2 regions of the Paracoccus sp. NBH48 genome follow, and region 1 is predicted to be linked to the other one. Evidence: riboswitches for the same ligand, from Rfam matches in the RefSeq annotation. Region 1 holds a riboswitch; the other holds the start of a gene.
What was found. A riboswitch is a leader RNA that binds a small molecule or an ion and turns the genes downstream of it on or off. The one in region 1 is predicted to bind cobalamin.
Positions count from the first base shown of each region.

Region 1 (4,208 bases):
GACGCCGCGACTGCGGAGACGGAGCAAATCTGGGGCATCCCGGCCGCCGAATACATGGCGCGGTTCGGCGATGTCTTCGCCTTCTGCATGGTCGAGGATTACCCGCTGGCCCGCGCATCGTTCGGAAACTCTGCCGCCGGGATGATCCCCTGGCACCATCGCTGGCGCATCCGCCTGCCTGACGGTCAGGTCAAGTGGCTGGAGGGGCATGGGCTTCCCGCATCCGGTCGGAACGGCGGGCTGACATGGGACTGCACGATCAACGACGCGACCCGCCTGACATCCTGACGTCCCGCGGGCCGGTCACGCTGCATCGTCGCGGGCCAGCAGATAGCAATCCATGATCCAGCCATGCGCCGCCCGGGCGGCGGCGCGTGCCGCCTCGATCCGTGGTCCGGCCTCGGTCAAGGGGCCCGCCTCCAGCAGTTGTTCGGGCATGCCCAGGTAGGCGCCCCACCAGATCTGCAGGCCCTGAGGGGGCAGCGTCGCAAAGGCGCAGGTGCCGTCCAGCATCACCACGACCCGGTCGACGTCATTGGGAAAGCCCTTGTCGCGAAGCCGCCGTCCGGTGGTGATCCGCACCTCGGATCCCAGGGCGTTCAGTGGAATGGCATGGGCAGCGCACAGGGCCTGGATCGCGGTGATTCCCGGGATCACCCGTGCGCGCCAGTCCAGACGCGCGGCAATGCGCAGGCTGCTGTCATAGAGCGACGGGTCGCCCCAGACCAGCATCGCCACCGCCCCGCCCTGCGGCAGCGCCGCCGCGACGGCCCCCGCCCAGACTTGCGCGATGGCATCATGCCATCGGTCGACGGCCTCCAGATAGGGCCGGTTTGCATCGCGCACCGGCAGGTCGATCTCGGCCACGGCGCCGCCGGGGCGGTGGCGGTCCACCATCGCGCGGCGCAGATGGGCCAGATCCTCCTTCCCGGCGCCCTTGCGGGGGATCAGGACCAGATCGGCCTCCTGCAGGGCGCGGACGCCCTGCAGGGTCAGGTGGTCGGGATGGCCCGTGCCGGCCCCGATCAGCACCAGATCGATCATGCGTAGAGCCGTGGCGTCACCAGCCCGCTGCCGCGCAGGCCGCGCGCCGCCTTGGCGCCCGCCAGCACGGCCAGATCGACCAGCGGCTCGACCACGATGACCAGCAGATAGGCCGCGCCGAAGGACAGGACCCCCGCCGTCGCACCGGCGCCCTGACCATAGAACGCCCAGAACGCGACCCAGGCCACGATGCCCCCCTGATAGGCCGCCGACAGCGCCAGCGCCTGGCCATAGCGCAGGTCCACATAGGCGGTGTCCGGCGCAATCACCCGCCGCGCCACCGCCGCGACCACGAACAGCGGCACCAGCAGCGTGGTCACGTTCATCCCGTATTGCGGCAGATCGAACGGCGCGAAGAACAGTCCCTGGATCAGCAGGCCCAGGGCCAGCCCGATCGCCGCCGGCGCCGCGCCCAGGATCAGGAACAGCGTCGATCCCAGGATCAGGTGCACCTCGGACACGCCTACGGGCGCGGTGGGCAGGACCTGGAAGAACACGAAGGTCGCGGCCGTCGCCAGCGCCCCGCGCGCCGCCAGCGACGCCCCGCCCTGCGCGCGCAGGGCCTGGGCCGCCAGCCTCAGCGCGTAAAGCCCGGCCGTGGCGGCCGTGGCATAGCCCAGTATCAGCTTGGCGCCGGTGACGACGCCCTCTTCGATATGCATGTCATCCTCCTGTGGCCGTCCACCCGACGGCATGGGGTTGCCTGACATGGCCGGTTTCCTGGCTTGCGGGTCCGGGCGCGGCGTCGGCCTTCCCGGATCGCTCCAGTGGCATGGGTGACGCGCGCTCTCCGCATACAGTCGCGGGGGCGGCCGGGGCTTCGGGTGCCGCGATTGGGTCCACCCTTCCCCGTTCCCGATGAAGCCCGGCGTTTCACGCCTGACGGGCACCATTCAGACGGTCAGATAGACGGGATCGCAGGGCCTGCGTCAAGTCGCGGCCGGGGCGATCAGGTGAAAGAACGTGCCGGACACATGCCCGCTCCCGGACATCGTCCGGTGACTGCCGGTTTCCTCCACCGCGGCGCCGGTCGCGTCGGTCACGCGCGCCAGGGGCGCATCGGGCTGGGACAGGATCGAGGCATAGTGGAATTCATGCCCCCGCAGCGCCGTGCGACCCAGTCCCGGCAGGGCGGTCAGCGGATCGGCGCGGCGGTACCCCAGATGCATCCGGCGTTTAGCATAGCTGGTCTCCAACCCCAGCAGCCCCAACATCTGGTGTCGTTTTCCATCGGCATCCACCAGGCCTGCCCCAAGCGCCATGTATCCCCCGCATTCTCCATGCACCGGCCGCGTGCCCGCAAAGCGGTGCATGGCCGCGCGGAACCCGTCGCAGGCGGCCAGCCGGGGCGCGTGCAGCTCCGGGTAGCCCCCCGGCAGCCAGCAGCAATCGGCGCTGTCATCCGGCCCCTGATCCGCCAGTGGCGAGAACGGCAGGATCGTGGCCCCCGCGCGCCGCCACGCCTCCAGCACATGCGGATAGACGAAGCTGAAGGCCGCGTCGCGGGCCAGCGCGATCCGCCCGCCGGGCGGCGTCAGCGGACGCGGCGCGGGGGGCCTCGGGCAGGGCGCGATGGGCGGCGGCGGCGATGATCGCCTCCAGGTCGCAATGCGCCGCGATGAAATCGCCCGCATGGTCCAGGATGGCTTGCAGGCCCGCCGTCTCCTCGGCCTGGATCAGGCCCAGATGACGCTCGGGTAGGGTGATGGTGCCCTGACGCGGCAGGCTGCCCAGGACGCGGATGCCCGCCTGATCCATCCCCTCGCGGATCAGCCGGTCATGGCGCGGCGAGGCCACGCGGTTCAGCACCACCCCCGCAAAGGGCAGATCCGGGCGCAGCGTGGCAAAGCCCCGCGCCGTCGCCGCCGCCGATTGCGCCTGCCCGCTGACATCCAGGATCAGCACCACCGGCCAGCCCATCATCTGGGCGATCTCGGCGCTGGAGCCGATGCCGGTTTCCCCCTTCGTCGCGACCCCGTCGAACAGGCCCATCGACCCCTCGGCCAGGACCAGATCAGCGTTCGGCTGGCCGGTCGCATGGGCGATCAGCCGCCCCGGCTCCATCGCCCAGGCATCCAGGTTGAAGCTGGCCCGCCCCGAGGCCGCCAGGTGGAACCCCGGATCGATGTAGTCGGGCCCCGACTTGAAGGGCTGCACCACCAGCCCGCGCCTGCGCAGCGCGGTCAGCAGGCCCAGCATCAGCATCGTCTTGCCGGTCCCGGATGCGGGGGCCGAGATCATCAGGCCCGGGGTCAAGGGGCGCGTCATTCCGGAAACCTCGGCGCGTCACCCACGGGCCGATAGCGGCGGTCGTAATCCGCGGCGTAAAGACGGCTGTCCTCGAACCCCTCGCCCGCCAGCGCGGGCCCGACCAGGATCAGCGCGGTGCGGTCGATGCCCTGCGCGTCCACGGTGGCCAGCGTCGCGCGGATCACCCGCTGCTCCGGCCAACTGGCCCGCCAGACCACCGCCACCGGGCAGTCCGGCCCATAATGCGGGGTCAGATCGGCCACCACCCGGTCCAGCGCGTGGATCGACAGGTGGATCGCCAGCGTCGCCCCGGTCGCGGCAAAGGCCGCCAGCGTCTCGCCCGCGGGCATGGTCGAGGCGCGGCCCGGCGTGCGGGTCAGCACCACGGATTGCGCCAGGCCCGGCAGGGTCAGCTCGGCCTGCAGCGCGGCGGCGGCGGCGGCGAATGACGGCACGCCGGGCGTCACGTCGAAGGGGATGTCCAGCGCCCGCAGGCGGCGGATCTGTTCGCCCATCGCGGACCAGACCGACAGATCGCCCGAATGCAGCCGCGCCACGTCCTGGCCCGCGGCATGGGCGGTGGCGATCTCCTCCATGATTTGGTCCAGCGACAGGGGCGCGGTGTTCACGATCCGCGCACCGGGCGGGCAATGGGAGAGCAGCGCGGCAGGCACCAGCGACCCGGCATAGAGGCAGACCGGGCAGGCCGCGATCAGGTCGCGGCCGCGGAGCGTGATCAGGTCGGGCGCGCCGGGGCCTGCGCCGATGAAATGGACGGTCATGGAACCTCTGCGATGGCGATGGTGACGGGACCGAAGGTCCTGCGCGGATGGGTCAGGCGGCCGCCCGCCCCAATGACGGCGGCCTCGGCCACCGATCCGGTGCCGAAGGCGGCCAGGATTCGGGGCGATTGC
Region 1 covers NZ_VUOJ01000004.1:483,752-487,959, forward strand. The annotation lists gene F1642_RS09240 (GAF domain-containing protein) at 1-288, shown strand, start outside; gene cobF (precorrin-6A synthase (deacetylating)) at 304-1,044, opposite strand; gene F1642_RS09250 (energy-coupling factor ABC transporter permease) at 1,041-1,706, opposite strand; cobalamin riboswitch at 1,737-1,953, opposite strand; partial or broken gene F1642_RS09255 (cobyrinate a,c-diamide synthase) at 1,974-3,312, opposite strand; gene cobM (precorrin-4 C(11)-methyltransferase) at 3,309-4,076, opposite strand; gene F1642_RS09265 (cobalamin biosynthesis protein) at 4,073-4,208, opposite strand, start outside.

Region 2 (4,208 bases), on a different contig from region 1:
AGGGCGTTGAACAGCTGCGACCCGGCGATGCCTGCCAGCACGATCTGCGCGGCACCCCGCGCGCCCGGACCGCCACCCGACAGGCGCGCCAACCCCACCACCAACGCAAAGGCCGCGATCGCGCCCAGCAGCGCGCCCGCCGACATCGGCACGAACCCCGCGCCGATCCCCGCCACCGCGACCGTCACGGCCCCCGTAGACGCCCCCGCCGAGATGCCCAGCAGATAGGGGTCGGCCAGTGCGTTGCGCAACAGCGTCTGCAGGACCAGCCCCGAGATCGCCAGCCCCGCTCCGCAGGCCCCTGCCACCAGCGCGCGCGGCAGGCGGTAAGCCCAGACGATACCCTGATCGATCGGGTCCAGCGGATAGCCCGCACCCAGCATCTGGTTGGCCAGCGCCTGCCAGACGGTCGAGAGGGGGATCGGCGTTTCCCCCAGGGCGGTGCCGGCCAGGGGGGCCGCCACGATCAGCAGCGACACCCACAGCCAGACCGGGGCCAAGGGGCGGCGGACGGTCGGCACCCCGACATCGGCGGTCATTCGGACAGCCCGTCCATGCCCGCCGCCAAGGCCTCCAGCCCGTCGATCATGCGAATGCCGGGATGCAGCGCCTCGGCGTCCAGGATGACGATGCGATCCCGGCGCACGGCGGTCATCCGGCGCGTGACCGGGTCCGTTTTCAGAAAGCGCAGCTTTGCCTCGACATCGTCGGCAGGAAAGCGGCGGCGGTCCATGCGCGCGATCACCAGCACCGAGGGGTCGGCACGGGCGATCGTCTCCCACCCTACGGCGGGCCATTCCTCGTCCGAGGTCACGACGTTGCGCAGGCCAAGGCGGTCCATCATCCAGGCCGGGACGCCCATCCCGCCCGCCATGTAGGGGTCCAGCGCCAGATCGGCCGAGGAGAACCAGACCGCCGCGGACGCATCCGGCAGGTCCATCGCCCGCGCGCGCTCCACGACCGCCACCTCTCGGGCCTGCAGGTCGGCGATCAGCGCCTGGCCCGCGTCCTGCGCGTCCATGACGCGCGCGATCTGGTCGATGCCGTCCCACAGCGTCGCGATGTCGAAGGGCGCAAGGCGGGTGCCGTCGGCGCCCACGCTGTTGTCCTTGCCTTGGCAGTCCGTGGGCATGACATAGGCCGGAATGCCCAGATCGGCGAACTGCCGGCGCGTGCCGACCGCCCCCTGATCCCCGATCATCCAGGCGAACATCGTCGGCACGAAGCCGGGGCGCCGGTTCACCACCGATTCAAAGCTGGGCGTGTCGTCGCTGATGCGGTCAACCCTGGCATCATCCTCTGCAAAGGCGGGCAGCACCGGGGTGAACCACAGCGCGGTCCCGGCCATCCGGTCCGCCTGGCCCAGCGCATACAGGATCTCGGTCGTGGACTGGCCGATCGACACGACGTTGTCGGGACGCGCGGGGATGGTCACTTGGTGCCCGCAATTGTCGATCACCAGCGGATAGTCGGTCGGCGCGGCAAGGGCCGCCTGGCCCAGGCCCAGCGCCACCGCGGTCGTCAGGAAGATTCTGGTCGTCATGGTCGTCCTTCATGAAACGAAGGACGGGGCTGAAAAAGGCGCAGCGGCGTCACCGGGGTCCCACCCACCTTCGCGGTCGCGTCGGATGAAGGCCGTGGATCGGCGCATGCGGTCTTTCTCCGGGGCACCCCGCCCGGGTTGGTTCAGGTCATGATGGCAGGTCTCCTGACTTGCGGGTCGCGGCCTTCCCCGCCTTCCCGGCGCAGGGGGCGCCAGTGGCATCATGGGGTCGGCTACCGCTTACAGTTGCGGGGGCAGTCGCGGATTCGGCGCCTGATGGCTACACCTCACCACGTTCCCTTTTCACCCTGCCGGGGCCTTGGCCGGCACGGGAACCATCACGGACGGAAATGCCGCCGGGTGGGGACAAAGTCAACTGCCGCGGCAAGCAGCCCGCAGCCGACCCGGCCACCACGGCCGACGCACCTGTGACACCCGCCGCTTATGCCAGCCTGATCCCGGCGACCGGTGCGCCGCTGGTCGAACGCGCTGGCGCCCTGCGGAGGAAGGAGTTGGTCGCAGTCCTTCCTGCCAGGCATTGATGGGGGGTCGGATATAGGGCGTCAGACCACCGGGCGATCCAGCGCCTGACACCGCAGGGCTTCAAACCTGGCCGGGCCTCTTTCGCCACAGGTGGCGAAGGTCCAGCCGGGGATAGTCCCGCTCGATCTGGCTGCCCCAGAACAGGCCGGCGATCGGGGCTTCGGGATGGTCAGGGTCAAGGCCATAGTCGATCTGGGCGATGCGTTCGGCCGGCATGTGCAGGGTGTATCGCAGGAACAGGAACTGCTCCAGCCAGGCGTCATGGTCCTTGTTCGTGAACAGGTCCGGACGGGGGACGGGTTCGGGGTCGTGCATGGTGGGTCAGCCTTGGGTGACGGACCCGGATCATCCGTCAATCCGCTTGCCGGTGCAACATTCCTGTCCCCGAACGAAAAGGGGGCACGCCGCATCCGGCATGCCCCCCGATCCACGGCAGGCGATCAGTAGATCGCCAGGGCCGGGAACAGGATCAGCAGGCCCACCGCCAGGATCTGCAGCCCGATGAAGGGCAGCAGGGCGCGGAAGATTTCTCCCAGCGAGATGTCCGGCGGGGTCACTGACTTCAGGTAGAAGGCGGCGGGCCCGAAGGGCGGCGACAGGAAGCTGACCTGCATGTTCATCGCGAACAGCACCCCGAACCAGACGGGGTCGTATCCCAGGCTGACGATGATCGGCACGAAGATCGGCATGGTCAGCAGCGCGATGCCGACCCAGTCCAGGAACATACCCAGCACGAACAGGATCGCCATCATGAACAGGATGATGATCGTCGGGTTGTCGCTGATGCCGGTGATCAGTTCCGACACGAAGTTGATGCCGCCCATCAGGTTGAAGACGCCCACCAGGGCAGATGCACCGATGCCGATCCAGACGATCATGCCGACTGTCTGCAGCGTCTGCATGGCCGCGCCGCGCAGCAGGCCCCAGGTGAATTCGCCGCGGATCACGGTCGAGATCAGCACGCCCGCCACGCCCACGGCGCTGGCCTCGGTCACGGATGCGATGCCGCCATAGATGGAGCCCAGCACCATGATCACGACCAGGATCGGCAGGAACAGGCCCTTGAGCAGGCGCAGCTTTTCGTCCCGCGGGACGCGGGCGGTGACGGCCGGGGGCACGTCGCCCGGCGTCAGCCAGGCACGGATCAGCACATAGGCCACATAGAGCAGCGCCAGCATGAAGCCCGGCACGAAGGCGGCCGTGAATAGGTCGCCGATCGAGACGTTCGCGGTCAGGCCATAGATGATCAGCACGATCGAAGGCGGCACCATGGTCCCCAGGCTGCCGCCCGCGCAGACGACGCCGATGGCCAGCTTGCGGTCATAGCCCTGGGCCAGCATCTGGGGCAGCGCGATTAGGCCCAGCAGCACGACCTCTCCGCCGATGATGCCGGACATGGCGGCCAGGATGACGGCCACGAAGATCGTCTGGACCGCCACGCCGCCGCGGATGCGGCCGCCGACCAGGCGCATCGCCTCGAACAGGTCGCGGGCGATGCCGCTGCGGTCCAGGATCGCGGCCATCAGCACGAACATCGGCACCGACACGAAGACGAAGCTGGACACGAAGGTGTAGACGCGGCTGGTGATCAGCGGCACGACGTTCGGGCCGAACCACCCCAGCGCGAAGATCAGCGTGACCAGCAGCGTGACGAAGGCCAGCGGGATGCCCGTCAGCAGCAAAAGCAGCAGCAGCGCGAACAGGAGGCCCGTCCCGGCCTCGATCCCCAGGGATTGCAGCGAACCGAAGATCTCCATCAGCGGGCTCCCTTGTGCCCGCGGGCATAGTTGACGGTCAGGATGGCGAATTGCAGGGCCATGATCGCCAGCGCCACCATCAGCAGCACCTTGAGCACGCCCGGATAGGCCGGGTTCCAGGCCGAGCCCGAGGTCTCGAGGTGAAAGCTGCCGTCGGGGCGCCAGGCGGACCGCTTGACCATCTGCCAGGCCGCCCAGGCGAAGGCGCCCGAGGACAGGCCGCAGATCGCCGAGATGAGGATGTCGGCCACCCGCCGCGCGGCGGGCGGCAGCAGGTCATAGACCAGGACGACCCGGATGTGCCGGTCGCGCGCGGTGCACAGCAAGCCCCCGTAGACGAACGAGATCGCGCACAGGAACACCGT
Region 2 covers NZ_VUOJ01000005.1:81,492-85,699, reverse strand. The annotation lists gene F1642_RS11640 (iron ABC transporter permease) at 1-539, opposite strand, end outside; gene F1642_RS11635 (ABC transporter substrate-binding protein) at 536-1,543, opposite strand; cobalamin riboswitch at 1,681-1,898, opposite strand; gene F1642_RS11630 (hypothetical protein) at 2,147-2,401, opposite strand; gene F1642_RS11625 (TRAP transporter large permease subunit) at 2,527-3,843, opposite strand; gene F1642_RS11620 (TRAP transporter small permease subunit) at 3,843-4,208, opposite strand, start outside.
Region 2: another riboswitch for cobalamin. It lies ahead of F1642_RS11635 (ABC transporter substrate-binding protein); the one in region 1 lies ahead of F1642_RS09250 (energy-coupling factor ABC transporter permease).